DNA from 3 places in the Pseudoalteromonas sp. SWXJ133 genome. Region 1 is predicted to be linked to each of the others. Evidence: predicted binding sites of a transcription regulator. Region 1 holds the regulator's gene; each other region holds the start of a gene.

Region 1 (11,159 bases):
GACTGCACCATGGTAACTGTCAATTTCATCAGAAACTAACAGGCTATAACTGAAAAATAATACAAGCCCGGCAACAAACGCACAGCAAATTGCTTTAACGACAATTGGCCAATCGCCAATATTATCTAGCTCTATTTCATTCCAATCAATTTCACTCAGTGCTTTAAAATCAAGGCTCATTGCTAATCTCACCAATTTTATCAAATGGTTTTACATAAAACTCCATATTAAAGTCACTAAGCAAGCGCGAAGATTGATCGCCTGCAACAATCCCCTGCATTGAAGGATTTTCTAGTAAATATGAGCTTTGTACTTCGCGTAGCATTGTCGATAAACGATTATTCGATTCACTACGCCCCAGCACATGTATTTGACTGCCTCTGCGCTCTAATTTTGTTAAATAAACACCACCTGGCACTATTTTGGCTACTTCATCCATTATTTGTGTACCAAGGTTGCGGCTGCTTTGTAATTCTTCAATGAGTCTCATACGTTGCTGTAAGCTTTCTTTTCTTCTATCCAAGCCCCTTATCTCACTTATCTTTTTATCTAACATGCTAATTTCTGAGCTTAAATAGTTATTTTTTAAGTTTTGGCCGTCTTTTAAAGCACCATAAAACGAGCTCAACAAGTACATACTTGCTAAACAAACCATAACGACACCAATGAGTATGGTCACAAATTTCTTTTTGGACTCTTCGCGTTGTAATTCACGCCAAGGTAGTAAATTTATATGTGGCATGTTGAAAAGCTCCTCAATGCCAACCCGGTCGCAATTGCAAATTGCGTTTTATGACGCTGCATTACGTTGCGATCTACTTTAGGGGAGATTTCCATATTCTCAAAAGGTTCAGCAACAACAGAGTGAATACCGAGTTCTTCAATGAGTAATCGGTCAATGCCTTTTATCATCGATGTACCACCTGTTAATACAATATAGTCGATTTGCTCTTTACCACTGGTTGTTAAAAACATTTGCACTGCACGTCGCACTTGTTGAAGTAACGAAGTTTGAAAAGGGGCTAATACTTCAAAGGTGTAGTTTGGCGGTAAATCACCTGACGTTTTACCAATTTCCGCTTCATCAAAACCTTTATTATAGTAAGCGACAATACTATTTGTATATTGATCGCCACCAAAAACCTGGTCTCGGGTATAAATGGTTTCCCCAGCTTGAACAACGCTCACAAGCATTAAAACTGCACCAATATCAACCACAGCCACACATTTATTAAATGCGTCGCTAGGTAATTGTTGATAGTAAACATCCATAGCACGACTTAATGCGTAACTTTCTACATCAACTATTTTAGCTTCTAAATTAGCGGTCTCTAAAGCGCCTACACGCGCTTCGACACTTTCAGTACGAGCAGCAGAAAGTAAAACATTCATTTTACTAGGATCGGCCTCATTAGTTGAAAGCTTCTCAAAGTCGAGGCTCACTTCATCGAGGGGGTATGGAATTAAACTATCGGCTTCAATTTCAATTTGCGATTCAAGTTCAGCATCAGTTAACGATACATCCATGAAGATTACTTTGGTGATGACTGTTTGGCCAGAAACAGCTACTGCGGCAGATTTCAATGACTTTGGTAGTTTTTTTCTTAATTTTGAAATTACGTTACCTATCGCTTCAATATCTTGAATTGTGCGCTCACTCATTGCACCTTTTGGCATCGGCTCAATTGCAAGTGCTTCGAGCCGAAATCCTGTTTCAATTTCACGTAAAAGCACAGCTTTAATAGAGTGCGATCCAATATCAATTCCTACCATCATTGGGGACGGTTTTTGAAATAGTTGACTTAGCATGTTTCAACATGGCCTTTGTTTTAATAATAAACAAGTTATAATTTTTATATGAAAAAATATTATTCATTTTTTAATCAATATATACTAGCAGTCAAAACTCGCAATTGGGAGTCCATTTAGGGAAATATAAGTGATTTTATTAAAACGAACTTTACAATTTTTTATCATTTGTGTGTTAATTGGTCTGATTACTTTGGTCAGTCTTTATTATTACGTTAAACCTGATATCCCCAGTGTGCAAGTTTTAAAAGACGTGCAATTACAAACCCCTATGCAAGTATTTACTAAAGATGGGCTTTTGATCAATCAATTCGGTGAAAAACGCCGTATTCCAGTGACTATTGATGAAATTCCTCAAATGCTCATCAATGCATTTTTAGCGACGGAAGATAATCGATTTTACGATCATATTGGCATAGATCCTATAGGTATTGTACGCTCAGCCCTTGTTCTAATATCTACCGGCGAGAAAAAGCAAGGCGCAAGTACTATTACTATGCAGCTCGCTCGTAATTTCTTTTTGACACGCGAAAAAGCATATATTCGTAAAGTTAAAGAAATATTTATAGCGCTTCATATTGAAGGAGTGTTAACAAAAGACGAAATTTTAGAGCTTTATCTTAATAAAATAGAATTAGGTAATCGTGCTTTCGGTATTGGTGCAGCAGCGCAAGTTTATTACGGTAAAGAGCTAAAAGATTTAACACTTGCACAAATGGCGATGATTGCAGGTTTACCTAAAGCACCTTCAGCTTTAAACCCAATTCGTAACCCAACGCGTGCAAAAGCACGCCGAAATGTAGTTTTAGGCCGCTTACTGACCGAAGACTATATAACACAAGAGCAATATAACGAAGCAACTAGCCAACCTATTACAGCTTATTTTCACGGTGCAGAAATAAACTTATACGCACCGTATATCTCTGAAATGGTGCGTGCCGAAATGGTTTCGCGGTATGGGGTAGATAAAGCTTACAACTCTGGTTTTAAAATTTTTACCTCAGTAGAGTCAAAGGTTCAAAAAGCAGCGCAAAACGCACTTGTAAATAACTTACACAGTTACGATATGCGTCATGGTTTTAGAGGTCCAACTGATGTTTTATGGAATCCTGAAACACAACCAGCTTTAACTGAGCAACAAATACTCAATAAATTACAGAGCGTAAATGAGTTAGGCACTTTAAAAGTTGCAGCAGTACTCAGTGTTAATAATAAAACAGCTACAGTACTACTTAAAAACGGTGAGCAAACAACTCTCAGTTGGGATAGTTTAAAATGGGCGCGTAAGTATATTACTCGCTACCGCCAAAGCTTTGCTCCAAAAGCAGCTACTGATATTTTAACGCCAGGTATGCAAATATGGGTACGTCAAAACGAAGATAACAGCTACTTATTAAGCCAAATACCAGAAGCATCAAGCGCTATTGTATCCCTCGATCCACAAGACGGTAGAATAAAAGCTATTGTAGGGGGTTACAGCTTTGAGCAAAGTCAATACAACCGAGCGATACAAGCTAAGCGTCAAGTGGGTTCTAATATAAAACCTTTTATATATTCGGCAGCACTTGAAAAAGGTTACACGCTTGCGTCTATATTAAATGATGCACCTATAAACCAATGGGATAAGAGCCAAGGCGTAGCATGGCGTCCTAAAAACAGCCCTGCTGTTTACAACGGTCCTATTCGAATTCGCCGTGCTTTAGCACAGTCTAAAAACGTTATTTCGGTGCGCTTACTACGTGGTGTTGGATTGCAACGTACAGCTGATCACTTACTAAAATTTGGTTTTAAAGACGCTGACATTAATCGCAGTGAATCATTAGCACTTGGTAGTGCTTCCATTACTCCTCTTGAACTTGCAAGAGGCATGAGTACATTTGCCAATGGCGGTCATTTAATTGAACCTTACTTTATCTCAGAAATTCAAGACGCTTACGGCAATGTATTGTTTAAAGCAAACCCTGCTCTTGCCTGTGACGAAGAGCCTTTGCCAACACATAATGCACTCTCAATGCATAATAGTGATGATGAAATGGAGCAAACGAAAAAATGTGCGCCAAGAATTATTTCTAAGCAAAATGCATTTTTAATTGCTGATGCTATGAATAGTGCAATCTGGGGGGGTGGTAGCTGGGCTCATAAAACAGGTTGGAGTGGAACCGCTTGGCGAGCACAAGCGCTAGATCGTCGCGATATTTCGGGTAAAACAGGCACAACTAATGACTCAGTAGATACCTGGTTTAGCGGTTTTAATAGTAATGTGATGACCTCAGTTTGGGTTGGCTTTGATAATCCGGGCAACGCTCTTGGTCGCTCTACATATAATAACAACCTAGATAGCAGTCAAATATCAGGTGCGGAATCTGGCGCTAAAACCGCGCAGCCAGCATGGGTTGAATTTATGAAAGCAGCACTTGAAGGCAAGCCTGAAGCCCCAATTGAGCCGCCTGAGGGACTTGTTTCTATTCGTATTGATTTAGCTACTGGTTTATTAAGCCATAAAAATGACTACACGAGTCGATTTGAATATTTTGAAAAAGGCACCGCACCTACAAAGTATGTGCTATCTCAGCCTAGCGATATATTTGAAGAAGACACTAAAACAGAAGAAGAGCTATTTTAGTAATATGTATGTAATACAAAAACGGCAGCTTATTTAAGCTGCCGTTTTTGTTTAAACCAAAGGTTTATTTTAAGTTTTGAACAAGCCAATATAAATCAGAGTGCACACCCGCAGCGGTCACTTCCCTACCCGCCCCAGGTCCTTGAATCACTAATGCATTATCGCTATACCATTTGCTATTAATTACAAAAATATTATCGCCAGGTGTAAGGTTTGCTAACGCATCGCCATTAGGCACATACGCTATTCCCACTTTAGCAATTACTTCACCTTGTGTGATTTCTAACAAGCCCGTATATCTAAGTACTGAATTTTTAGACTTTGCTGTCACTGCATGCTCTTCGATGAACGCGTCTAGCTGTGCTTTTTTATTTAAAAAGTCATCCCAACTTCCCAGCGCAAGCTCATCTGGCATCAATGCCGATAAGCTAATATCGTCAAGTTCAAGCTCAACACCTAGCTCTCGGGCTAAAATAAGTAGCTTACGCTGCATATCTCGCCCAGATAAATCTTCGCGAGGGTCTGGCTCTGTGAATCCCATTTTCTGAGCTTCCAGTAGCAACTCAGAAAATGGCCTTGTTCCATCATATTTACTGCATAGCCACGAAAGCGTGCCTGAGAAAACACCTTCTATACGTGTTATTTTATCGCCACTATTTTGCAAATCAGCCAAAGCAAAGTTAATAGGTAAGCCAGCGCCTACACTGGTGTTATATCGCCAATGTAAATTACGTTCTGTAATATTACTACGAAGTGCTTTATACCAAGTAGTCGGTGCTGTTCCAGCGTATTTATTAGCACTAATCAAATGACAGTTTCTATCTACAAAGTCTGGATATAACAAGCTAAATTGTTCACTTGCGGTAATATCAATTACAATTTTATGCTCGTAATCGAGCTCATTTATAGCATTCAGTAAATCTGCAGATTGATAGCTATTTGCCTCATGCTGCCATTGAGTTTTCCATTGCTGTGTATTAATACCACTTGCATTAAACAGCATTTTTTTAGAGCGAATTAGACCGACTAATTTAATACTAAAGTCATCCGATAAACGCTCAAATTGTGCCGATAACTGTTTAATGAAAACGTCGCCAACGTTACCAAGCCCCGCAACTATAATTGCGATTTCTTGGCCTTTATTAATTAGCTTATCGTGTAAGTCACTTTGTATATCACTATCTATAAATTGATCGGTAAGCAATAAAGCATAGCCAGTATCTTGATGGACAAAACGAGGTTTTATGCTGTGGAGTTTTAATAAATCTAATGCTTGTAAGCTTAATGTATTAACGTCTTGCTCAGGCGCTACAATTGCACAACCGTTTAAATTTGACTCGCTAATATTTGCCCTACCCGCAAAATAATTAATAACCAGATAAGTTTGTGCTGCAGGTACTACTAAATACACTTCACCATTATGGTTAAAGTGATGAAGGCTATGCTGAATAAGCTGACTAACACTTGCAACCTCACCTTCACTTAATCCTTCAACCATTAATAGGTCAACATTTTGCAACGTGGTTATAAAGCGCTTTTTCTTCGCTGAACCTTCTTTTACTATATCTGTTGGACTTGCTTGTACGTCAAAACTACTGCGAACAGCTAGCTTAATATCTGTGTTTTTAAGAGGCGATAGTGTTTTTGCATGTAATACAGGGTTACCCAAACGAGCTAATAAATTAGCCTGCCCACGGCAAATTTTGCCGTATTTAATCGCTTTTTGTACCTTGCGAGGATCAGTGCTATACACCCCCTGTGTATCAGTCCAAATACATACTTGCTTAGCATTGCAATAATTTGCAAGTAGTGTTGCACTGTAGTCACTCCCATTTCGGCCAAGTGTTACAGTCTCGCCTTTGATATCTGCGGCAATAAACCCAGTAACAACATTTATTTTATCAGGAAAAATTAACTGCCCACATTGCTGCGTATTTTGTGCATGCATTAATTCACCATTATTTAAGGTAAAAAGAGTGCGAGCATCTTGAGCGCATGCCTCAATATTTAGCTGCTGTAAATAAGTAGCGAGTAAACGTGCTGACCACAGTTCGCCATGTGCAAGTAATGCAGCCTCTTTTAGCTGCTCAGCTTGAGCAAGTTCTGCAATATAGCTAAGTTCGATACTTAGTGTTTTAAGTGCACTTCGTTTTAAATCGGCTTCTAATAGCTGCTCTATTAAATCACTTTGATGGTTATTTAACTGCAGTAAAATATCAGCGACAGCTTGCGTGTCTTGCTGCTGATAACTTTGCCACAACGACACAAGTGTATCTGTAGTTTTACCTGCAGCAGACACCACAACACAGTCGCCCGTCTGAGTATGCCCAATAATTATTTTAGCTACGCTTTGATAGCGCTCACTAGAGCTTAAGCTTGAACCACCAAATTTATGTACACAATTGACCATATTAATCACCAAAGCGCCGGACGGGCTGCACTTAATTTAACGTTACCACCAGGAGTGCCTGCTCCTTTGCCTACACGGCCAACATTTTTATTTTTCCCTGGTTTTACAAGTTCAAACACTCGTTCAAAATCAGCGACTAAATCGTGTATATCTTCAATACCTACCGAAATACGAATAAGCGTATCGCCCACACCCGCCTCTAAACGTGCTGTTGCCTCCATACCTGCGTGCGTCATAGTTGCAGGGTGACAAATTAAGCTCTCTACGCCACCTAATGACTCAGCTAAACTAAACGTTTTAAGGCTAGTTAAAAATGCCGCAGCGTCGTTTATATCGCCTTTAATATCAAAACTAACCATGCCACCAAAACCAAGTTGCTGTGCTTTAGCCAGCTCATGTTGAGGATGTGACTCAAGACCTGGGTAGTAAACTTGGCTTACATATTCAGAGCTTTCAAGGTACTTAGCTATTGCCAGTGCATTTTCTTGATGCTGCCTTAGGCGCACATTTAAAGTACGTAAACCACGAAGCGTTAAATAGCTATCAAAAGGCGCACCCGTAATACCAATGTTATTAGCCCACCAAGCAAGCTCATCGCCTAACTCTTGTGTTGCGGCAATAACAGCGCCGCCTACTACATCTGAGTGTCCGTTAATGTATTTAGTGGTTGAATGCACCACAATATCTACACCAAATTTAATAGGGTTTTGTAAAGCCGGCGACAAAAACGTGTTATCTGCGGCAACCAAAGCTCCGCATTGCTTAGCCACATCGGTAACCGCTTTAATATCTGTTAAACGAAGTACTGGGTTACTTGGGGTTTCTATCCAAATAAGCTTAGGTTTAATTACTAAAATTTGTTGAAGGCTTTCTTCTTTTGTTAAATCTAATATTTCGAGCTTTAGTAGCCCGCGTTTTTGTAAAGATGTAAATAAACGATAGCTGCCACCATAACAATCATGCGGAATTACTAACGTATCGTCACTATTAAGTAGCTGAGTAGCTAAATGCACGGCAGCCATGCCTGTAGCTGAAATTATGCCACGAGCGCCACCTTCAAGCTTAGCAAGCGTCTCAGCTAAAATATCACGATTAGGATTACCGCTACGACCATAATCATACTCACGCTTAGTATCAAAGTCGGCAAACGAATAAGTAGTCGATAAATAAATTGGCGGTACCACCGCACCATGATGTTTATCAGCATCAACGCCGTTACGTACAGCAATGGTCGCTTTGTTTTTTTCGCTCATATTCGTCACCTGATTAATTTGGATGTTTAGACGTCTAAAAGAGTAAGTTATCCGTTTTGATAAGTCAAAGTATTTTAAAGCTCTAGATGGCTAAAAGTAGAAGAGGCCTCTGCGAATAACACATTTTAGCTCATAAAAGTGTGCTTATCTTTACACCTACAATAGGCTTATTAAGATAGATCGGTATCTATTATTTGACTATCTTTTTTAAATCGATAGAATTTCACGCATATTTACACGCTTTTTATACCGTGTGAGAAATTAATAATCTGAGGCAACGATACATCTTATGGCTAAATGGAATGGTGAGTATATTCACCCATACGCAGAACACGGTAAAAAATCAGAGCAAGTTAAAAAGATCACCGTTTCGATCCCGCTAAATGTATTAAAGGTATTAACTGACGAACGTACACGTCGTCAAATCAATAACCTTCGCCATGCTACAAATAGTGAATTGCTATGTGAGGCATTTTTGCATGCTTTTACTGGCCAACCTTTACCAAATGATGATGACTTACGTAAAGATAACGCCGAAAAAGTGCCAGAAGAAGTTAAAAAAATAATGCAAGAAATGGGTCTAGAAGTACCCGTTTTAAACGAAGAATAAATATTACAAAGATAAAAAAACCTCAGTAATTACTGAGGTTTTTTTATGTCTAAATTTTATTGCATAGCTCTACTATATAGATTTACTGCATATAGTTTTCAGGTAGCTCAATTTGTGCAACACCTGACTCAATAGCAGCAAGTGCAACAGCTCTTGCTATACGCGGCAGTAAACGTGGATCCATTGGTTTTGGAATAATATACTGCGCACCAAATTCTAGTTTATCTACACCAGCGGCTTTTAAAACTTCTGCAGGTACTGGCTCTTTGGCAATACTTCGAATAGCATCTACTGCAGCAATTTTCATTTCATCGTTAATAGCGCTTGCACGTACATCAAGCGCACCACGGAAAATAAACGGGAAACATAAAACATTATTAACTTGGTTAGGGTAATCAGAGCGCCCTGTTGCCATGATTAAATCATTGCGTGCGCCGTGCGCAAGAGCAGGATCAATCTCAGGATCTGGGTTTGAACATGCAAACACAACTGGTTTTGCAGCCATTAGCTTTAAATCTTCAGCCGCTAATAAGTTAGGGCCAGAAACACCCACAAATACATCTGCATCTGCAATTACATCTTGCAATGTACGCTTATCGGTATTATTAGCAAAAAGCTGTTTGTATTCATTTAAGTCATCGCGGCGGGTATGAATAACACCTTTGCGGTCAAGCATATAAATGTGTTCACGCAGTGCGCCACACTTAATTAACAGCTCCATACACGCAACAGCGGCAGCGCCTGCACCTAAACATACAATAATTGCATCTTCAATTGACTTACCTTGTACTTCTAGCGCATTTAACATACCAGCAGCCGTTACAATGGCAGTACCGTGTTGATCGTCATGAAAAACAGGAATGCTACAACGCTCTATTAATGCTTTTTCAATTTCAAAACACTCTGGTGCTTTAATATCTTCAAGGTTAATGCCACCGAATGTGTCGGCAATATTGGCAACCGTATTAATAAAGTCTTCTGTTGTTTTGTGCTTAACTTCAATATCGATAGAATCAAGCCCTGCAAAACGTTTAAACAATAACGCTTTACCTTCCATTACAGGCTTAGACGCTAAAGGACCTAAATTACCAAGGCCTAGAATTGCAGTACCATTAGTAATAACCGCAACCATGTTACCTTTACCAGTATATTTATAAGCATTTGCAGGATCTGCAGCTATTTCACGTACAGGTTCGGCAACACCTGGGCTATACGCAAGTGCAAGATCATGAGCCGTTTCAGCTGGTTTTGTAAGCTCAATGCTAATTTTACCTGGTACGGGATGTGAGTGGTAATGTAGTGCTTGTTCACGAAAGTCAGACATAACGCGATTGTATCCTGCAATTTAAGTTAAAGTGAGAGATGGAGTCTTGGGGTACGATACCCTTATTATTTTTAAATTCCAAGCAATATCAGGTCTATCCTGTTATATGCTATATCCTTTAATTTTAAGAGGTTTTTCAGTAACTTTGCAGGATTATATCGACATTTAATAAATAAAAATTCACCTAAAAAGTAAGTTTTAAGGTGCTTTTATACCTATCAAAATCTTATAAAATGTATACTTAAAGTAACAGCATAAACTTAGAATAACAGCCTACTACCCTACTTTAAAAACAGATAAGCCCACGTTAGCTACTTTTATCAACCTAGTTAAAAATTGTACTATTTAAAATATAGAGAATATCTATCGATTTGTCTGTAAAGGATTATGCATACTCAGAATAAGAATAGGAAATAGTTATGCAAAAGGAGGGGATAGTTAAAATCAACGAAATAATACCAATCTGCTTATATATGGGGTCTATTTAACGTTAAGAAAATTACGCTAGAACTAGGCAAAAATTTTTGTATCTAGTTGTTCTAAATAAAAATTTTTAACGACGTTATAGTGCAATTTAATTCGTTAAATTGCTCAAAGATTTATGTAGGTTGGTTTAAGATAATAAATAACAAATTTTAGACACAAAAAAAGCACCCTAAGGTGCTTTTTTTAACTAAACAGCAATAATTACTTCTTGCTGGCAAGTGCACCGAAGCGCTTGTTGAAGCGATCAACACGTCCGCCAGTGTCTAAAACTTTTTGCTTACCAGTGTAAAACGGGTGACACGCAGAACATACGTCTAAGTGAATGTCTTTACAAAGAGTTGAGCTAGTTTCGAATTTATTTCCACATGAACATGTTGCAGAAATTACTTCGTACTTAGGGTGAATACCTTCTTTCATAGGAACCTCTAGTTAAGGCCGCATCGCTCTCCAAACCCGGAGTTTGGCACCATACGTCGTTAAAACAAATTTGTTGGTGGCGGATTTTATCCAACAACCTCCCCCCACACAAGTATTTATTTATATTTTTGCCAAAAAAGTGAACAATCTCTGTCTCAAGCGCTATTGCTAGTAGGTTTTTAGCGTTATTTTTAGTACATTACAGCATTAATTTTACGGGTTGAGTT
Region 2 (11,159 bases), on a different contig from region 1:
TGACGATATAAGCATTATCCCCACCTTCATTTTAACGCCATTAACTTACTTAGGCGGTGTATTTTATTCAATTACGTTGCTGCCTGAGTTTTGGCAGAATGTATCACAAATCAACCCTATAATTTATATGGTTAACGCATTTCGTTATGGCTTTTTAGGTGTGTCGGATGTTGATTTGAGCGTGGCTCTTGGGGTTATTTTAGTATTTATAACAGCGTTATTTACATTAGCGCTTACATTGATCAAAAAAGGTGTGGGGCTAAGACACTAATGAGTGATGCAAATTCACGTAGTATTGTATCTAATCAAGCGGGTATTCACGAAAAGCTTGATGAAATAGTAAATAAGCACTTAGATGCTGAATTTAAAAAGCCAATTGCAGCGCATACCCAAGCCGCATTTGACGAGGTTAATGCTAAAGTACAAGCCTTTAGTGGCCCGCTTATTTTAGACTCGTGTTGTGGCGTGGGTGAAAGCTCAGCTAACTTAGCTAAGCGCCACCCTGATGCACTTATAATTGGTATTGATAAATCGTCGCACCGATTAGATAAGCACGATGTTGAATATAAGCAAACCGACAGTGGTCAGTACATCTTAGTGCAAGCAGACTTAAATGACTTTTGGCGTTTAGCGGTAGCTGCTAATTGGCAACCTACGCACCATTATTTGTTGTATCCAAACCCGTGGCCTAAGTCTAAGCATATTCGTAGACGCTGGCATGGCGCGGCTATTTTTCCATTTATCGTTAAGTTAGGTGGAAAATTAGAAGTGCGCAGCAATTGGGATATTTACGTTAAGGAGTTTGCTCGGGCGCTTGAATTAACAGGCAACCCTTGCGATGTAACGCTTTATGAGTCAGACGATGCCATTACGCCTTTTGAGCGTAAATACTGGGCCAGTGGCCAGCAAAGCCACCGACTCGTTATTAACTTACCTCGCTAAAGTAAGTTAAAGTGCTAATTCTTCTTCTATAACCGTACTAACATGTGGCACTGGGTGGGCAAAGTAGTTGCCTTGCATTAGTGTCACATTTGCTTTTTTAAGTGCGGTTACGATGGTTACATTTTCTACCGACTCCGCCATTAATTGCAAGCCCAGCTGATTAGCAAAACTGGCTATGTGCTCAATAAACACGTAAATATCTTTGTCATTCACTATTTGCTTTATTAGTGCGCCATCTAGCTTAATACCGTCCACTTCAAGCTTAAGTACGTTTGATATATTTGAGTATCCACTACCAAAGTTATCAATAATAACCTTAACGCCTTTCGTTTTAACCATACCAATAAATGCTTTTACCTCAGAAAAGTTAGCAATTGCCTGGGTTTCTAAAAGCTCTAACGTGATATTCCCAGGGTGCGGGTAACGCTTAAGTTCGTACGCAATAAACTCGCTTAAATTAGGGTCGAGCATATCTTGTGCTGTTATATTTAAGCTCCAGCAAATATCGGTTTTTCTAAAGCGGCTAACACATTGTGAAAATAGAGTACGGGTAAGTATGCCGTCCATTCTTGAGCGGGTAACAACATTTAAAAATGCATCAGGTTTTAATACTTCCCCTCGCGCCGTTACCATTCGAGCTAAGCATTCATATTGAACGACATTATTGGTATTTATATCAATAATGGGTTGAAAGTAAGGCACTATACGGTTGTTATCAAACGCTTCACGCACCTCTTTAGCCATTTCAACATTGTATTGATATTGCGTTTTTACATCGTGTAGCGCTTTTGAGTAGTTAACTACGCTATGCCTACCTTGTTTAGCTTGCAGTGCCGCTATATGAGCGTTTTCAAGTAGTAGCGATTTATTGCCACTGGCAATACCTGCACATAGGGTTATGTAAATAAAAGGGTCAGTTAACACTGGGGTATTAAAGTTATATGTTTTTACGAGATCGGTAAATTCGTCATTGCTCATTTCTTTAGGCGCGAGTAATACTATTTTATTTGTTGCTAGTCTGTATATATGGCAATGCGCAGAGCTTCTGAGTTTAAAGTGAATAAGTAAGTTTTTCATTACTTTATCACCCACTTCCGTGCCGTAAAAACTGTTTATATCTTCTATTTCATTAACCCAAATAACGGCTAATTGCATGTGATGGGCATTACTTTTTTTAATAAAGTACTCAAGTGCAATATGATTTGAAAAACCAGTACTTGAGTCAGTTGCTAAAGAGCGCTTTAGTAAATAAATATATATGGCGGCAACAAGTATTGCGATAAAAAAGAAGAAGCTAGCCATTGCAGCAGCTTTTGATACGCTTTCTTTAAGTTTCTCGTTTAAATTGTAAATAGTTATATCGGCACCCGTTAAATAGGTATTGCCGTTAATAGGGTCAACGTAAGGAATAAAAATAGTTTTAAAGTGACCCCACTGATCGCTCGATATTTCAAATACAGGCTCTGTTGAATAAAAAGCACTTAGGTTGGTATCGGTGGCTTCAGGATAGAGATCTAAAAATTGAGTTACTTTGCCGTTATTTTGATCGTCTTGCGTGTAACTTGATGCACTAAAAAGAACCTTGCCGTCTTTTAAAATCATTGAATACACATAAGCAATATCAAGTGCTTGAGCAAACTCAGATAGTTGTTTACTTTTATTTTGATAGTAAGAAAAACTTATGTTGTCGCCTTGATTAACCGCACTTAAGTAATTTTCACCTAAAATATGTTTAACGCTGGTGGCTGCATTAAGTAAGCGATTATCAACCGACTGCATTATTTCAGCACGTGTGGTTTGGTAAGTGTAGTAAACGTAGGTAAGCAAGCTTATTAAAAACAAGCTAAAGCCTGCCACTATCCAACTAGCTTTGACTCTTCCTTCTGACATATGTGTCCCTTTTTTGTTATCAAATTTATTATACCCAAAATAAGTAAATGCCCAATAAATAATTAGGTTTGGAAGAGTTTTAATTAAATTATCATTTTTTTGTCATCGCTTTGATTGCTTTTATAGGTTTAAACGAGACATTTTAGTTATATTGCAGTAAAGTTAGCGCAATTTTTAAAGAAACACGATTGCTCTAAATGTCTTAATAAGTAGGCGTTTTTGATGGGTAAGCGCGTGTTTTAGCTACACACACTAGGTATTGAGATGGATCAAAAGCGTTGTGCCGTCGCCTCTAAAGAAAGCCTTAAGCGTATATTTACTGTACCTGAAGCGCCAGACTCAACTTTAAGCAAAATCGAGCTTGAAATTTCGAGTAATTTAGCAGGTTTTCTAAACGAAAATATAGCGGCAATTGAAAAACCATTACATGAAATCGAAAAAGATTTTCAGTCGGCAGTGATCCCAGAGGATCCAACGTTTGTATCTGCTTATGCCCAAGACATAATGGAGCAACTTGTTGCACATTCTGTGCATACAGCTGCGCCTAGCTTTATTGGTCACATGACCTCTGCCTTACCGCATTTCTTATTACCGCTGTCAAAATTGATGGTAGGGCTAAATCAAAATCTAGTAAAAATAGAAACGTCTAAAGCGTTTACGCCTCTTGAGCGTCAAGTGCTTGGAATGATGCATCATTTAGCTTATGGGCAAGAAGATTCATTTTATTCTAAATGGATGCACAGTGCTAAAACCTCATTAGGTGCATTTTGCTCTGGTGGAACGGTCGCTAATATTACTGCGCTTTGGATTGCTCGAAACCGCTTATTAAAACCCGATGGCGATTTTAGAGGTATCGGCGCACAAGGCCTAATTGCCGGTATGCTGCATTACGGCTATAAAGGTTTAGCAGTATTAATATCAGAGCGCGGACATTACTCATTAGGTAAATCGGTTGATTTACTCGGTATTGGCCGCGATAACTTAATTGGTATTAAAACCTGCGAAAATAATAAAGTTGATGTAGGAGCTATGCGCGAAAAAGCACGTGAGCTTGAATCGCAAGGCATTAAAGTAATGGCGATTATTGGGGTAGCGGGTACAACCGAAACCGGTAATATTGACCCACTTGATGAAATGGCCGACTTAGCACAAGACATTAACTGCCATTTTCATGTAGATGCTGCATGGGGAGGAGCGACCCTTTTATCGAACACGCATCGCCCTTTACTTAAAGGGATTGAGCGAGCAGATTCAATTACCATCGATGCACATAAACAAATGTATGTACCAATGGGAGCGGGCTTAGTTTTATTTAAAGATCCCGCTGCAACTGATGCAATAGAGCATCACGCTGAGTACATATTACGTAAAGGTTCAAAAGACTTAGGTAGCCACACGCTTGAAGGCAGCCGACCTGGTATGGCAATGTTAGTACATGCTTGCTTACGTGTTATTGGTCGTAAAGGTTACGAAATGCTGATTGATCGAAGTATCAAAAAAGCACATTACTTTGCTGATTTAATTAAAGCTGATGAAGATTTTGAGCTTATTTCAGAACCTGAATTGTGCTTATTAACGTATCGTTATGTACCTAAGCAAATTAAACAAGCAATAGCCGATGCAGATGCTGCAACTCGGTTAGATATTTTTGCCTCTCTGAATCGTTTTACTGCCAGTATGCAAAAACGTCAGCGAGAGTCAGGTCGCTCATTTGTATCACGTACTCGTTTAACGCCTTCTAAATACGACAATCAACCTACAGTTGTATTTAGAGTGGTACTTGCAAACCCGCTTACCTCAGGTGCTATTTTAAAAGAGATATTAGCTGAGCAAAAAGAGTTGGCTGCAACAGATCCGGTATTCAAAAAATACTTAAGAAAGTATATGTAATCTAAATACAAAAAAGGGTCCATAAGGACCCTTCTTAATATCAAAAGTACTTATTAATGCAAAATACGTGCTCTAATTGTACCCTCAACAGCGCTTAGTTCTTTAAGTGCTACTTCAGATTGATCTGTATCTACATCAATAACTACATAACCAATAGATGCGTCTGTTTGTAGGTATTGAGCAGCAATGTTAATACCGTGCTGTGCAAACGCTTGGTTAATTTGCGTTAGTACACCAGGGCGGTTGTGGTGCACGTGTAATAAACGGCTACGATTAGCAAGCTCAGGCAGCGATACTTCAGGGAAGTTAACGGCAGTAATAGTTGAGCCATTATCTGAGTATTTAGCCAGTTTACCCGCTACTTCAATACCAATGTTTTCTTGTGCTTCTTGTGTAGAACCACCAATGTGCGGCGTTAAAATAACATTGTCGAATTGGCGCAGTGGCGATACAAATTCTTCATCGTTAGATTTTGGCTCAGTAGGGAACACATCGATTGCTGCACCACTTAGTTTTTTCTCTGTTAGTGCTTCTGCAAGTGCATCAATATCAACTACGGTACCGCGTGAAGCGTTGATCAAAATAGATCCCTGCTTCATAACAGCAAGTTCTGCTGTGCCAATTAGGTTTTTAGTTTGCGGTGTTTCTGGTACGTGTAAGCTAATAATATCAGAGCGTTGTAATAACTGAGTTAGGTTATGCACTTGTTTTGCATTACCAAGAGATAGCTTATCTTCGATATCGTAATATTCTACGTTCATACCAATGTTTTCAGCCATAATGCCTAGCTGAGTACCAATGTGACCGTAACCAATAATACCTAACGTTTTACCACGTGCTTCAAACGAACCATTTGCTGTTTTTAACCAGCCACCACGATGAGCCGCTGCATTACGCTCTGGAATACCGCGTAATAAAAGTAGGATTTCACCAAGTACAAGTTCAGCAACTGAACGAGTATTAGAAAATGGTGCGTTAAATACAGCAATACCGCGTTCGCGTGCTGCATCTAAATCAACTTGGTTTGTACCAATACAAAAACACCCAACAGCAACTAGCTTGTCAGCTGAGTCTAATACGGCTTGGTTAATATGAGTACGAGAACGAAGTCCTACAAAGTGAACATCTTTAATGCGCTCTTTTAATTCGTCCTCAGGTAAGGATGTTTTAACGTAGTCGATATTGCTGTAACCGTTACGTTTTAGCGTTTCAACAGCGCTTTGGTGAACACCTTCAAGCAAGAGAATTTTAATTTTGTCTTTTGCTAACGATACCTTACTCATAACCTCATCCTATTTAATTTGTGGCCCATTTTTAGTACCGATAATCACTTTATCAGCACCACGCATCGCAAATAGGCCGTTGGTAACTACGCCAACAATTGAATTTATTTGTGCTTCAAGTTGTTTAGCATTGGTAATTTTTAAGTTAAATACATCTAATATAACGTTACCGTTATCGGTAACTACGCCTTGGCGATAAACAGGGTCACCACCAAGCTTTAATAATTCTCGTGCAACATAGCTGCGAGCCATTGGAATAACTTCTACCGGAAGCGGGAAGTCGCCTAATGTTTTTACTAATTTGGTGTCATCTACAATGCACACAAATTGTTTAGCTACAGCGGCTACTATTTTTTCGCGAGTAAGGGCTGCACCGCCACCTTTAATCATTTCGTTTTGATCGTTTATTTCGTCAGCGCCGTCAACGTATACATCTAAAGCAGCAACGTTATTAAGCTCAAATACTTCAATACCTAACGCTTGTAGGCGTGCGGTTGAGGCTTCTGAGCTTGATACAGCGCCTACAATAGTGTCCTTTACTGAGCCAAGGACATCAATAAAGTGATTAACAGTAGAGCCTGTACCCACACCTACAATAGTGTTTTCTTTTACAAACTCGAGTGCTGCCCAAGCAGCTGCTTTTTTTAATTCATCTTGTGTCATTGCTTTGTGCTCATGTATGTCAGAAATATGCGGTTAGTAATCAAATTTAATTGTTACCAACAGTATGTTTTATCTGGGGTGATAATGGTTTTAAGTGGTACATCCCACGACTCGATTGGTAGGGCCTCAACTTTTTGGCATTCATGTGCAAGGCCAATTAGTTGTGGTTTTTGCCAATTTTGTTCATGTAAACGCGCCAATGTCCGGTCGTAAAACCCACCTCCCATTCCTAGGCGATTACCTTGTTTATCAAATGCAACTAATGGCATAAGGAGGTAATCAAGCACTGGTAATGGGCATATTTGAGAGCAGTTCAGCTTAGGCTCCAAGATACCATAGCGATTTGCTCTCATGGGTGAGTTTTTCTCATAGCGCTGAAATAGTAAATTAGCGCCATTGAATGGGTGTATTATAGGTAGGTAAACGGTATGGTTTAAACTCCATAATTCTTTAATTAACAATGAAGTGTCTAGCTCCCCATCGTTACTTAAGTAAATGGCAATATGCTTTGAATTCGTTGTTTTTTCGCTTTTTAAATGTTGAATAAAATTCATTTTTAGCGATTGCGCAGCAATTATTTGCTGATTATTTGACAAGTTTTTACGGGTGTTACGAATTTTTGCTCTTATTTTTGCGCGTTTATTGCTCATTAAATTAATTAACCATTCTTAAAAAGAGAATAAATCGGGAAAAATTAAAAAAACAGCCAGTACGACTAGCAAAATTGTGGCAGTTGCAATCAATGAATATAAAAGTAAGTTACTGCGTTTTTTAGGAGGCGCTAAATCATCATCTAGCATTAGATCGTCACCTTGCCATTCGTCAATACTTTCGTCTGGTGCTTTTAATTGAGCTTCAGGAAGGCGTTGCTCTAACTCGTCTAACTTTTCTTCAAGGCGAATTAAGCTGCTAGTGATGTAATCGAGTGCATCAAAAATACGTTCATCACGTTGATTGTTATTTGCAGCAGGGTTTGAGCCATTTTGAATGATGTTTGAAACAGCTTGAAGCTTACTTTTAATACCTAAGCTTGCTAGTAACTTAGCCTGTTTTAACGCTTTGTCTTTATCGCTTGGTGCAAACAGTGGCTTACCTTTAAAAAAAAGAGCTACTTTTTCATCTGACGTTTTTAATTTTACAGCTAAATTTGTACATGCTGTTTTTATGTCAACGTTATCGGCAAGTCCTGCAAATATAACGCGAAAGTTATCGGCCATTCAACTATCCCTAAAGCTTTTATAATGAAATGAGTATATACCTAAAGTACAAAAGAATTCGAGGTTGATTTAATAGTTATTTTGTAGACGCTCTACAAACAATATAACTCATAAGTTTTAGATGCAAAAACGGCCCTTAAAAGGGCCGTTTTTAATTTACTACAACAATTTTGGCTTAAAGACCGGCGGCTGCGCGAAGTGCGTCTGCTTTATCTGTACGTTCCCAAGGGAATTCGTCACGACCAAAGTGGCCGTAAGCCGCTGTAGGAAGGTAGATAGGGCGTTCTAAATCAAGCATTTGAATTAAGCCGTAAGGGCGCAGGTCAAAATGTTCACGAATAAGCTCGATTAAACGGCTTTCTTCTAGCTTGCTTGTACCAAACGTTTCAACGCTGATAGAAGTAGGCTCTGCAACACCAATTGCGTAAGAAACTTGTAGCTCACACTTGTCAGCAAGACCAGCAGCAACAATGTTTTTAGCAACGTAACGTGCAGCGTATGCTGCTGAACGGTCAACTTTTGATGGATCTTTACCAGAGAAAGCACCACCACCGTGACGAGCCATACCACCGTATGTATCTACAATGATTTTACGACCAGTTAAACCACAGTCACCCATTGGTCCGCCAATAACAAAGCGACCTGTTGGGTTAATGAAAAACTTAGTTGCACTTGTAATAAGTTCTGCAGGAAGTACCGGCTTGATGATTGTTTCCATCACAGCTTCTACTAAATCTTTTTGCGAAATGTCTTCGCTGTGCTGAGTAGAAAGTACAACAGCATCAATACCTACTGGCTTACCGTTTTCGTATGCAAAAGTAACTTGAGATTTTGCATCTGGACGTAACCAGTTAAGCTCGCCGCTTTTGCGTACTTGCGCTTGGCGCTGTACTAAACGGTGTGAGTAAGTAATTGGGGCAGGCATTAGTACTTCTGTTTCGTTACATGCGTAACCAAACATTAAGCCTTGGTCGCCAGCGCCTTGCTCTTCTGGGCTAGTACGGTCAACACCTTGGTTAATGTCAGGAGACTGTTTACCAATAGTGTTTAAAATTGCACATGAATCGGCATCAAAGCCCATGTCTGAATTTGTGTAGCCAATGTCACGAATTGTTTTACGTGTAATTTCTTCGATATCAACCCATGCGCTAGTAGTGATTTCACCACCAACCATAACCATACCGGTTTTTACGTAAGTTTCGCATGCAACACGGGCATGAGAGTCTTGCTCTAGGATAGCATCAAGTACCGCATCAGAGATTTGATCGGCGATTTTATCCGGATGACCTTCAGAAACTGATTCAGAAGTAAATAAATGTTTTGCCATTGTAATTCTGCTCACAAATATTGCGCTTCACAAACGTCGGTATTAGCGCTAAAAAATTAAGGGACGTATTTTATCGAAAACAAAACACCTTGCATAGTGTTTTTACGCCTAGACGTCTAAATAAAATTACTAATAACTTTTTGGTCTTAAAAAATATTCATAATGCCTCACTTTTATAGGGTTTTTAATTGCACACAGCCCCCACAATAAGTAAGAATGGTCGGTATAAACGAACCCAAGTTACTTGGGTGCATAAACAAACACATAAATACCCGCGCAAATACACATAAAGGTAGGAGAATTCATGCCATCTCGCAAAGAACTTGCAAATGCTATTCGCGTCTTGTCAATGGACGCAGTACAAAAGGCCAAATCTGGTCACCCTGGAGCCCCTATGGGCATGGCTGATATCGCAGAAGTATTATGGCGCGATTATCTAAAACATAACCCAACGAATCCAGAGTGGGCTGACCGTGACAGATTTATTCTTTCAAACGGCCACGGTTCAATGCTTATCTATTCTCTATTGCACCTAAGTGGTTACGACTTACCACTGGACGAAATTAAAAACTTCCGTCAAATGCACTCTAAAACTCCAGGTCACCCAGAATACGGCTATGCACCAGGAATCGAAACTACTACGGGTCCATTAGGTCAAGGGATCACAAATGCCGTAGGTATGGCAATTGCTGAAAAAGCGCTAGCTGCACAGTTTAACCGTGAAGGTCACGATATTGTTGATCACTTTACCTATGCATTTATGGGCGATGGCTGCCTTATGGAAGGTATTTCTCATGAAGCAGGTTCACTTGCAGGCACATTAGGTCTGGGTAAACTTGTTGCATTTTGGGATGACAACGGCATTTCAATCGATGGCGAAGTAGAAGGTTGGTTTACAGATGATACACCAGCTCGCTTTAAAGCATACGGTTGGCATGTAATTAGTGGTGTTGATGGCCACGACAGCGATGCTGTAAGTGCTGCAATTGCAGAAGCAAAAAGCGTTACCGATAAACCTTCACTAATTTGTTGTAAAACAATTATTGGTTACGGCTCACCTAATAAATCTGGTAGCCACGATTGTCACGGTGCACCACTAGGTGATGACGAAATTAAAGCGTCTCGCGAATTCTTAGGTTGGACTGGCGATGCGTTCGAAATTCCTGATGATATTTACGCACAGTGGGATGGCAAAGAAAAAGGTCAACAGCTTGAATCAAGCTGGGACGAAAAATTTGCAGCATACGCAAAAGCATACCCAGAGCTTGCAGCTGAATATAAGCGTCGTATTAATAACGAACTGCCTGGCGATTGGGCTGAAAAATCTCAAGCGTACATTGAGCAATTACAAGCAAACCCTGCAAACCCAGCGTCTCGTAAAGCATCGCAAAATGCATTAAACGCATTTGGTCCGTTATTACCAGAGTTTATGGGTGGTTCAGCCGATTTAGCAGGCTCAAACTTAACAATTTGGGATGGCTCTAAAGGTTTAACACGCGATGATGCAAGCGGTAACTACATTTACTACGGTGTACGTGAGTTTGGTATGTCGGCAATTATGAATGGTATTGCGCTTCATAAAGGCTTTATTCCTTACGGTGCTACGTTCTTAATGTTTGTTGAATATGCAAAAAATGCTGTACGTATGGCTGCATTAATGAAGCAACCAAGCATTTTTGTATACACGCACGATTCAATTGGTTTAGGTGAAGATGGTCCAACTCACCAACCAGTAGAGCAAATTGCAAGCATGCGTTTAACGCCTAACTTATACAACTGGCGTCCATGTGACCAAGTTGAGTCGGCAATTGCATGGCAACAAGCTATTGAGCGTAAAGACGGGCCTACATCGCTTATCTTTACTCGCCAAGGTCTTGAGCAACAAGCGCGTGACGCACAGCAATTAAGTGACGTTAAAAAGGGTGGTTACATCCTTAGCTGTGACGG
Region 3 (11,159 bases), on a different contig from region 1:
AAAACGATAATGTTTATATTTATATTCAGCCAGCACATGGGCTTGATGAAAGCCTTTACCACTATGTGCTAGAGATATACAGCACTGCATTTTATAGTTTACTTAAACGAGTGAGCGAAAGTTACCCGCATTGTCAGTTCGACTTTGCTTTTAAACGCCCTCGGCATATTCAAGAATACGAACAAAATTTAGGGCTAAAGGTAAGTTTTGATAAGCCATGTACTCGCTGGGTATTAAATAAAACCATGTTAAGGGCTAAAAACCCGCATGCGAGTCAATTACGATTTATGCAAGCGCAGTCGCAGCTACATAATAAAAGCGTAGTTAGCATGACTTTTATTGAAGCCGTCTGCAGATACTTATACTCTCACCCAAGTGCTAATTTAGAGTGTACCGCAAAGCACTTTGCTATGAGCTCAGCTACATTTAAGCGCAGACTCAAACTCAATGGGGTACGCTTTTCAGCGTTAATAGATGAGCAAAATAAGCACAAAGCTATTTACCTACTTACTCTGTGCGCTAAACATAACGAACAAGTCGCTGAGCATTTAGCTTTTTACGATATACCTAACTTTCGGCGCGCCTTTAAGCGCTGGACAGGCTTAACACCTAATCAGTTAAAAGCGCAATAAGTTACTCAGTTGCCATGTCGATGGAGTGCAACAATGTTCGTGCCTTTAAATGTAGATTTGCGTCCTCTGGGTTTGACGTATTAGTCAGCCAAATTACATTGCCTTCTTTATTTACAAACAATGTAGTAGGTGTGCCTCGTATACCTAATTGCTGTGCTATTGCATCGGCTTTTACGGCTGTTTTAAAAGTATAACCTCTATCGCTAAGCGCTTTAGCGGGAGTAGCATCGTCATCTTCTTTAAAGCTCACGGCAATAACTTTTAAGCCCATATCATCAATTTTTTGAAGTGCTGGCTGCAGCTTTTTACAGTACGGACACCACGTTGCCCAAAAGTGTAAAACGTAAGGTTGACCTAATAAATCTTGAGTATTGAGTGCAGACCCATCAGCCATTTGTAAATTTAATGTAGGTAACTTAGGGTATGTTTCTTGCGTACTTTCTTCTTGCGAATAGCTTGTAAAGCTTATAAAAATTAGTGCGATGGCAATAAATAGTTGTTTCATAATATGTTCGTTCTTATTTTACATATTAAATAAGAACGAGAATTTAACATTTTTATTTCAAACTAAAAGCGAGCGGCTTGCTCAACAACAATAGCATGGCGTTTAGCGAGGCGAAGATGGTCTTTATCGTAGCCACCACCTATTACTGTAGCAACGGGTGTATTGTGTTCAAGGCAGCGTTTTAGCACTAAATGGTCGCGCTTAACTATGCCATCCCAGCTGATATCTAATTTACCCAAGCCATCGCCTTGCCAAATATCAACGCCAGCATCGTAAAGTACCAAGCTTGGGTTTAGCTCTTTAAGTAAATAACTCAAGGTGTCGTCAACTACGGCAAGGTATTCGTCGTCTTTCATATTATCAGCTAAGCCAATATCTAAATCGCTAGCGGACTTTCTAAAGGGGAAGTTTTTTTCACAATGTATAGAGCAGGTATAAGCGTATGCTTGATGCTCTAACATTGCGGCTGTGCCATCACCTTGGTGCACGTCTAAATCAAAAATAAGTACGTTAGTTACTTCACCCGATTCAATTAAAGTTTGCGTGGTAAAGGCTAAATCGTTAACCATGCAGTAGCCTGAGCCAAAATCGGTATGCGCATGGTGTGTACCACCGGCTAAGTGGCACGCTATACCATGTTTAAGTGCTAAACGAGCTGTTTGTAACGTACCTTGAGGAGCTGTAAAGGTACGTGCCATAAGCTCTTTTGACCAAGGTAGGCCAATGCGACGCATTGCTTTTTCATCTAAGCGGTTATTCCACAAATCGTGTATGTAATTTTCGCAGTGTATTAGCTCAAGTGGCTCTGGCGTGCCTAATATTGGCTCAACCAGGTTATCGCCAATCAAGCCCAGCTCTGCTACATGCTGATATAAATGTGCAAACTTACTCATTGCAAAACGATGCTTTGGATCGAAATTAAACGAGTAGTTAGGGTGATACACCAAAGGTAAACGTGGATTTAAAGTCATGTTTGCACAAGTTAAAAAGTTTGCACTATGGTAATCAACTAATCCAAATGAGTCTATTCTTGTGTGTCGTGAATCAACATAGCGAGTTCGCGATGTAATAGTTCGTCATCAGCTAAGTTTAGCTCTATTAAACGCTTTAAATAAGTAATGCTGTCTATATCAATATGGTGGCATTTTAAACCAATATGATCGGCTTCTATATGGCACACTACAACCTCCATTTTTATTTCTATTTCGCTTTGAGGAAGTATAAAACGCAGTATTGCATTAGAATTAGTGTTACTTATAAAAGCATCACATTTAGTGATTAATGCGCCATGCAAAGATACATCAAGTAATTTACATGGGTATTGGTGATCATTAAAAATCACTTGTGCATCGGTTGAAAATAAAACACGAGAAAACTGACGACGATTTTGCATAACCTAATTTAGCCTTACTATTTTTATAATAAATTAAGCATAGCGGGTAATTCTCTACATGCTAGCAGGATATGCTCCTGTAATGCTGGTGGCATAAAAAAGCCCCGCATAAATGCAGGGCTTAGTTTTACTGTAATAAATTAGCTACAGTAAATATTAACCAATTTTTTTGTACTTAATACGTTTAGGTTCAGTTGCTGCTGCACCTAGTGTCTTTTTAAGCCACTCTTCGTATTCAGTATAGTTACCATCAAAGAAGTTAATTTGACCTTCGTCGCGGTAATCTAAAATGTGCGTAGCAATACGGTCAAGGAACCAACGGTCATGCGAGATACACATTACACAACCAGGGAACTCTAAAATAGCGTTCTCTAGTGCACGTAGTGTTTCAACGTCCAAGTCATTGGTTGGCTCATCGAGTAGTAACACATTGCCGCCAGCTTTTAATAACTTAGCAAGGTGTAAACGGTTACGCTCACCACCTGATAGGTCTTTAACAAACTTTTGCTGATCGTTACCTTTAAAGTTAAAGCGACTTACATACGCACGGCTTTGGAACTCAAAGTTACCAATTTTTAGTATGTCTTGACCGTCTGATATTTCTTGGAAAACAGTTTTGCTTTCGTCCATACCATCGCGGAACTGATCAACAGTAGCAAGGTGTACGCTTTCGCCAACGGTAATGCTACCGCTGTCTTGCTTTTGCTCACCACTGATCATTTTAAACAGCGTTGATTTACCCGCGCCATTAGCACCAATAATGCCCACAATGGCACCTTTTGGCATGCTAAAGCTTAAATCGTCAATTAAAACGCGATCGCCAAAACTCTTACGAAGGTTAGTTACTTCAAGCACTTGGTCGCCTAAACGCGGGCCAGGTGGAATAAACATCTCGTTAGTTTCGTTACGTTTTTGGTAATCAGACTGCTGCATTTCAGTAAACTGAGCCATACGTGCTTTTGACTTAGCTTGACGACCTTTAGGATTTGAACGAACCCATTCAAGTTCTTGCGCAATTGATTTTTGACGTGCTTTTTCAGATTTTTGTTCTTGCTGTAAGCGCGCATCTTTTTGTTCAAGCCAAGAAGAGTAGTTACCTTCCCATGGAATACCTTCACCACGGTCAAGCTCCAATATCCAACCAGCTACATTATCAAGGAAGTAACGGTCATGCGTTACCGCCACAACAGTGCCTTCGTAATCGTGTAAAAAGCGCTCTAACCATGCAACCGACTCAGCATCCAAGTGGTTAGTTGGTTCATCGAGAATAAGCATGTCTGGTTTTTCAAGCAATAATCGACATATAGCAACACGACGACGCTCACCACCTGAAAGGTGCTCAATTTTAGCATCCCATTCTGGTAGGCGAAGTGCATCAGCAGCACGTTCTAAAACGTTATCAATGTTGTGACCATCGTGCGCCTGGATAACAGCTTCAAGCTCGCCTTGCTCTTTTGCAAGTGCGTCAAAGTCAGCGTCTTCCATGGCGTATTCGTTATACACTTCATCAAGACGTTTAAGTGCATGTTTTACTTCGCCAACAGCTTCTTCAACAATTTCACGAACTGTTTTGCTTTCGTCTAAAACAGGCTCTTGCGGTAAATAACCAATTTTTGTACCAGGCTGAGGATGTGCATCACCTTCAAAATCTTGGTCAACACCGGCCATAATACGTAGCAACGTAGATTTACCAGAACCGTTTAAACCAAGCACACCAATTTTAGCGCCAGGAAAAAAGTGTAACGAAATATCTTTTAAGATAGTGCGCTTAGGTGGCACAACCTTAGATACTCGACTCATCGAGAATATAAATTTATCAGGTAAAACCATGGAGGAAAGCCTTCAAATAATAATAAAAATTTCAATGTTGTATTGTAGTGGCTGACAGGTGAAACAGTCAACGAATGGCGGGTTTTAAAGCACTAAAGCATGCTTGTAAGTAAAGTATAAAATCATGAATAAATTTCATTTAGACATCTATACATCTAGAGGTTGATATTTTTTACTTTCAGTTCATAATTAAGCTTCGGTTTTTATGAGCAGGAGTAAAGTATGCCAATTACAGTAAAAGACGAGTTGCCGGCAATTGCACGTTTACGTCAAGAAAACGTATTTGTAATGCCAAAAACACGTGCAAAAACGCAAGAAATACGCCCAATGCGTTTGGCTATTTTAAACTTAATGCCTAATAAAGTAGAAACCGAAGTACAGTTTATTCGCTTGCTTGCCAACTCGCCTTTGCAAGTAAACGTAGAACTACTGCGGCTCGACACCCACCGCAGTAGCAGTAATTCAGAAGAGCACCTTGATACCTTTTATCGTTATTTTTCTGAGGTTAAAGACAACAATTACGATGCATTAATAGTAACTGGCGCGCCACTTGCGCATTTAGAATACGACGATGTAGCGTATTGGGATGAGCTAAAAGTCATTATTGATTGGGCTGAGCAACACGTTACCTCTACGTTATTTTCGTGTTGGGCAGCACATGCAGCGTTATATCACCGTTACAATTTAAAGCGCGATTTAAAAGACGACAAACTGTGTGGCGTATTTACCCACCAATGTTACTTTGATCACGGCGCACTGACTCGCGGATTCGACGACACCTTTTTGGTACCGCACTCACGCTACGGCCACATTGATATAAATAAAATAAACGCTTGTGATGAGCTAGTTGTACTGGCTGGTTCTGAGCGAGTAGGGGCTTACTTACTTAAAAATAAATCGGGTAGCCAAGTGTTTATAACCGGCCACCCAGAGTACGACGCCGACTCGCTAAAAGCAGAATACGAGCGCGATTGTAAAAAAAGCCCTAATGCACCAAAACCCGAAAATTACTTTCCGGATGACGATGCAACCAAACAACCTTCAAAAACGTGGCAAAGCCATGCTTTTTTACTTTTTTCGAACTGGTTAAATTACTACGTGTACCAAACCACACCGTATGATATTAATTTAGTTAGCCAAGACGTGAGGACTAACAACTATGCCGAATAACGCTCCTACAAATAATAAGCAAGCCGAAATAAGCGCCGCATTAAAAGAACGCATTTTAATTTTAGATGGCGCTATGGGCACCATGATCCAAGATCATAAGCTAGAAGAAGAAGACTATCGCGGAGAGCGTTTTAAAGACTGGCATGTATTAATTAAAGGCAATAACGATTTATTAAGCCTAACCAAGCCCGATTTAATCACTGATATTCATCGTGGTTTTTTATCAGCGGGCGCCGATATTATCGAAACCAATACGTTTAACTCGACCACTATTTCGATGGAAGATTACGACATGGCAAGCCTAAGTCGTGAAATAAATCTAGAGTCGGCTAAATTAGCACGCGCCATTTGTGATGAATTTACGGCTAAAACGCCAGAAAAACCGCGTTACGTAGCCGGTGTTTTAGGGCCGACATCTAAAACGTGTTCAATTTCGCCAGACGTAAACGATCCGGGTTACCGAAATGTCACCTTTGATAAGCTGGTTACTGCGTATATTGAATCAACACTTGCATTAATGGAAGGCGGCGCCGATTTAATACTAATCGAAACTATATTCGATACCCTTAATGCAAAAGCCGCCTCGTTTGGCGTAGAAGAAGCCTTTGAGCAAGCAGGGCGTAAATTACCAGTTATGATTTCGGGGACTATTACCGACGCCTCTGGCCGTACGCTTTCGGGGCAAACAACCGAAGCATTTTATAATTCTATTCGCCATATTAAGCCTATTTCAATTGGTCTAAACTGTGCGCTTGGTCCTGATTTACTGCGCCAGTATGTAGAAGAGTTATCGCGCGTGTGCGAAACCTTTACATCGGTACACCCTAATGCAGGCTTACCAAATGAGTTTGGTGAATACGACTTAGAAGCGGGCGATATGGCAACTGAAATTATCGATTGGGGTAAATCGGGCTTTATTAATATAGTAGGCGGATGCTGTGGCACCACGCCTGCGCATATTCGCGCTTTTGCAAAAGGTTTAGCGGGCGTTAAACCACGCCAACTACCGGAGCTTGAAGTACGCATGCGTTTATCAGGCCTTGAAGCCTGTAACTTAAATTAAGGAGCCAGCATGACCAAACAAATAGCAGTATTTACTAATGTCGGCGAACGTACCAATGTAACGGGTTCTGCCATGTTTAAACGTTTAATCATGGAAGAAGACTTTGAAGCCGCGCTAACAGTGGCACGCGAACAAGTAGAAAACGGCGCACAGGTTATTGATATAAACATGGACGAAGCCATGCTGGACTCAAAAGCCGCCATGGTTAAGTTTTTAAACTTAATAGCCTCAGAGCCTGATATTTCTCGCGTACCAATTATGGTCGACTCCTCAAAATGGGAAGTAATAGAAGCAGGCTTAAAGTGTATTCAAGGCAAGGCAATTGTTAACTCAATATCGTTAAAAGAGGGCGAAGAGCCGTTTATTCGCCAAGCTAAAATAATAAAACGCTTTGGTGCAGCCGCTGTTGTAATGGCATTTGATACCGACGGACAAGCCGACACGGCAGACCGTAAGTTCGCAATATGTGCGCGCAGTTATAAAATATTGGTAGAAGATATTGGCTTTGCGCCAGAAGATATTATATTCGACCCTAATATATTTGCCGTAGCCACCGGTATTGAAGAGCACGATAACTACGCCGTAGAATTTATTGAAGGCACACGCCGCATTAAACAAAATTTGCCGCACTGTAAAGTGTCGGGCGGTGTATCAAATGTATCGTTTTCGTTTAGGGGTAATAACCCCGTACGTGAAGCCATTCACTCGGTGTTTTTATATCACGCTATTCAAGCTGGTATGGACATGGGTATTGTAAATGCGGGGCAACTAGCCGTTTACGATGATATACCAGAAGAACTACGTAAAGCCGTTACCGACGTAATACTTAACACCGACTCAGGCGCAGGCGAGCGTTTAGTAGAGCTTGCACCAAAATACTCAGGTATGGCGCAAGCCGAGCGAGTAGAAGATTTAGAGTGGCGCACATGGCCTGTTGCAAAACGCCTTGAGCATGCGCTTGTAAAAGGCATTACTACATTCATAGATGAAGATACCGAAGAATGCCGCGCCGCAGCAGCTAAACCTATCCACGTAATTGAAGGGCCGTTAATGGACGGCATGAACGTGGTAGGTGATTTATTTGGCGCAGGTAAAATGTTTTTACCACAAGTTGTTAAATCGGCGCGCGTAATGAAGCGAGCCGTAGCCTACCTAGACCCATACATTGAGCTTGAAAAAGAAGAAGGCTCAACTAACGGTAAAATAGTAATGGCGACCGTAAAAGGTGATGTACACGACATAGGTAAAAATATTGTGGGTGTTGTACTGCAATGTAATAACTATGAAGTAATTGACTTAGGTGTAATGGTACCGGCTGATAAAATACTGCAAACCGCAATCGACGAAAAAGCCGATATTATTGGATTATCGGGCTTAATTACCCCATCGCTTGACGAAATGGTACACGTAGCAAAAGAAATGAAACGCCGTGGTTTTGAACTGCCGCTACTAATTGGTGGTGCTACTACTTCTAAAGCGCACACCGCAGTAAAAATTGAGCCGCAATATGACAAAGGCGTAGTGTATGTAAGTAATGCAAGCCGTGCGGTAGGTGTAGTATCTAATTTATTATCAAAAGAGCATAAGTCTGGTTTTTTAGAAAAAACCCAAGCTGAATATGTAAAAGTACGCGAGCAGCAAGCACGTAAAAAACCTCGCTCTAAGCCTGTTACAATCCAGCGCGCACGCGATAATGCAGCAAAGCTTGATTGGGATAACTACACGCCACCAGTGCCTAAAAAGCTCGGCGTGATCGAGTTTAAAAACGTATCAATTGCTACTTTGCGTAAATACATAGATTGGACGCCATACTTTATGACGTGGTCAATCGCTGGTAAATACCCGCGCATAATGACCGACGAAGTAGTAGGCGAGCAAGCGCAAAGCTTATTTAAAGACGCTAACGACATGTTAGACGACCTTGAAAAAGCAGGCAGTTTGCAACCACTTGGCGTAATTGGTTTATTCCCAGCAAACCGCGTAGGGGACGACATAGAAATATACACCGACGAAACACGCAAAGAGCTATTAACGACCTCATGCCATTTACGTCAGCAAACCGAAAAAACCGACTTTGCTAATTACTGCCTAGCCGACTACATAGCACCCAAAGGCACACCAGACTATTTTGGTGCGTTTGCAGTAACGGGCGGTTTAGAAGAAGACGACTTAGCGAATGCGTTTGACGCACAGCAAGACGATTACAACAAAATAATGATTAAAGCGGTTGCCGACAGACTCGCCGAAGCGTTTGCCGAATACCTACACGAAAAAGTACGTAAAGAGTATTGGGGTTTTGCACCAGACGAAAACCTAGCAAACGATGAGCTAATACGCGAAAACTACCAAGGTATTCGCCCAGCGCCAGGTTATCCCGCGTGCCCAGAGCACACCGAGAAAAAGAAAATTTGGCAGTTGCTCGATACCGAAAAACGCATTGGTATGCAGCTAACTAGTTCGTACGCCATGTGGCCAGGTGCTGCTGTTTCAGGTTGGTATTTCTCACACCCTGAGGCTAAATACTACGCAGTAGCCGCAGTACAACGCGATCAAGTTGAAGACTACGCCAAACGAACCAATATGGCGCTTGAAGAGGCTGAACGTTGGCTATCGCCTAATTTGGGGTATGATCCGGAGTAATAGAACAGCTGTCAACTATCCGTTAAAACAAAAAACGAGCCTAATTTGGCTCGTTTTTATTTTGTATCTTTATATTTGTTATGACAATAAATATCGATAACTCAGTTGTTTACATAATAGGTATTAGATGTGACTATTAAATGGATTGAACATGTAGTCTATGTATTAGTTTTGGACTAAGCATAAAGGATACTAAGTTTTAGTTACTCTAACTAAGGAATTATAATGCAGACAATTACGGAAGATCAGCTATCTCTTGAATATTACGGTGCAGCAGTTGAAAAAGGGCAACTAAAAGCGAAAGATGTTGCTCGCTATATTTTGGCATTAGATGAATTTATGAACGTTATTACAACAGAAGCTTATGGTAAAGATGCATCGCTATGTATGGATGTATCAGGTTTTAGAGGACAATCATTTGATATTGATTTTTTACTTCAGGTTGTAGGTTTATCCTCTGGAGCACTATTTTGCACTAGCTCCCCCAAAGACCTTATTACTCTGGCTACTGACTCAATTAAGTTGTGTATTCATTTAGCTGGCAATCAACCGAAGCAGTGCACACCAGATAGTAACGCGAATACAGTTAATATTGAAAACTCTAATGGTCATACTCAAGTATTTCATATTCAAACGCTAAATGTTCTTTCTGACCCAAAAGCTGCTAATTCATTGGATACATTTATTAGAGAGCCTTTGCTCAAAGGGTTAAGCGAAGTAAAGTTAAAATCTTCAAAGTTTGACATCCAAACTAAAGCTTCGGCTAATGATGCTGAATTTTTTAAACCTCTAGATTTCGATTTACCAATTTCAAAAAATACAATTACAACAGGTTTAACTATTGAATCACCATCCTTTAAAGATGGAAATAAGTGGAAATTATTTGATGGACAATCCAGTTTCTATGCAGAGATTACTGATAGAGAATTTATTGAGACTGTAGATAAAGGAGAGCGGTTTGGTAAAGGGGATCTATTAATAGTTGAAATGGAAATAATTCAGACCAAAACACCGCAAGGTTTGAAGATCGAAAAACTCATTACGAAAGTTACAGATCATAAAGAAGCGCCTCAGCAGAAAGGTATGTTCTAAGATTTTAGGTCAAAGTATTAGAAATATAATAAAAGCCCAAATTGAAGGACTATAAATGAAACATCTAAACCACATCCTACTGTGCCTATCTCTACTTTTTACATCTAGCACATTTGCTCTTGAGCAAAAATATCACGAGTTCGTTTTACCTGTTATTGCTGCCTTTGCAGATCACGATAAACCTGCAATTGCTGCACTTATTCGCTACCCGCTAAAACGACGATACCCCATACCTGACATTAAAGATGAGGCTGAGTTTATTAACCGCTTTGATGAAGTTTTTAATGATGAGCTAGTGGCAGTTATTGCCAGTTCAAACATTGATACTGATTGGGATAAAGTAGGTTGGCGCGGCATTATGCTAAAGGGCGGCGTTATGTGGGTTGATACCGAAGGTAAAATTATTGCTGTAAATACACAAAATACTAAAGAGCAGACACTTGCAAAAAGCTTAATTGAACAAGGTAAGCAATCCTTGCACGCAAGTATCAATACTTTTGAAAAACCAGTACTCGATTGGAAAACGGCTAACTACCATATTCGTGTTGATGATTTAGGCGATGGAAATTACCGTTATGCAGTGTGGGGTATTAATAAAAAGCCAAGTGACAAGCCTGATATGGTTTTACTAAATGGCGATATTACATTTGAGGGCAGCGGCGGGAATCATCACTATACGTTTAAAAATGGTCGTTATAGTTATGTGCTACAAGTAACCATTATTGGCTGCGATACATCACCACCAGGTTGGCTTGAAGTTTATAAAGACGATGAGCGATTACTATTTGAAGATGTTATAAGCACTCATTAATGTATGTTTTAGTATGCTTGATA

Evidence for each region. Region 1 encodes MetJ, which represses methionine synthesis genes. Its sites were predicted from a motif close to TAGACGTCTAGACGTCTA; they were not measured.
Region 2: a site for MetJ is predicted at 9,314-9,331, ahead of metK (methionine adenosyltransferase). Genes of this name have one in related genera too.
Region 3: a site for MetJ is predicted at 4,501-4,518, ahead of I6F40_RS06420 (homoserine O-succinyltransferase). Genes of this name have one in related genera too.

What each region holds. Positions count from the first base shown of each region.
Region 1 is NZ_JADYXJ010000019.1:10,270-21,428, forward strand. Features, by position in the region: gene I6F40_RS13695 (type 4a pilus biogenesis protein PilO) at 1-180, opposite strand, end outside; gene I6F40_RS13700 (PilN domain-containing protein) at 170-742, opposite strand; gene I6F40_RS13705 (pilus assembly protein PilM) at 730-1,809, opposite strand; gene I6F40_RS13710 (penicillin-binding protein 1A) at 1,940-4,432, shown strand; gene metL (bifunctional aspartate kinase/homoserine dehydrogenase II) at 4,497-6,842, opposite strand; gene metB (cystathionine gamma-synthase) at 6,848-8,095, opposite strand; gene metJ (met regulon transcriptional regulator MetJ) at 8,385-8,705, shown strand; gene I6F40_RS13730 (malic enzyme-like NAD(P)-binding protein) at 8,788-10,029, opposite strand; gene rpmE (50S ribosomal protein L31) at 10,717-10,932, opposite strand.
Region 2 is NZ_JADYXJ010000031.1:41,062-52,220, forward strand. Features, by position in the region: gene I6F40_RS18060 (ABC transporter permease) at 1-271, shown strand, start outside; gene trmB (tRNA (guanine(46)-N(7))-methyltransferase TrmB) at 271-942, shown strand; gene I6F40_RS18070 (bifunctional diguanylate cyclase/phosphodiesterase) at 949-2,832, opposite strand; gene panP (pyridoxal-dependent aspartate 1-decarboxylase PanP) at 3,097-4,722, shown strand; gene serA (phosphoglycerate dehydrogenase) at 4,776-6,005, opposite strand; gene rpiA (ribose-5-phosphate isomerase RpiA) at 6,015-6,668, opposite strand; gene I6F40_RS18090 (5-formyltetrahydrofolate cyclo-ligase) at 6,722-7,318, opposite strand; gene I6F40_RS18095 (hypothetical protein) at 7,337-7,885, opposite strand; gene metK (methionine adenosyltransferase) at 8,061-9,212, opposite strand; gene tkt (transketolase) at 9,517-11,159, shown strand, end outside.
Region 3 is NZ_JADYXJ010000006.1:107,573-118,731, forward strand. Features, by position in the region: gene I6F40_RS06395 (AraC family transcriptional regulator) at 1-632, shown strand, start outside; gene I6F40_RS06400 (TlpA family protein disulfide reductase) at 634-1,137, opposite strand; gene I6F40_RS06405 (histone deacetylase family protein) at 1,200-2,108, opposite strand; gene I6F40_RS06410 (PilZ domain-containing protein) at 2,162-2,530, opposite strand; gene ettA (energy-dependent translational throttle protein EttA) at 2,687-4,360, opposite strand; gene I6F40_RS06420 (homoserine O-succinyltransferase) at 4,583-5,530, shown strand; gene I6F40_RS06425 (homocysteine S-methyltransferase family protein) at 5,520-6,593, shown strand; gene metH (methionine synthase) at 6,603-9,233, shown strand; gene I6F40_RS06435 (hypothetical protein) at 9,459-10,325, shown strand; gene I6F40_RS06440 (hypothetical protein) at 10,381-11,136, shown strand.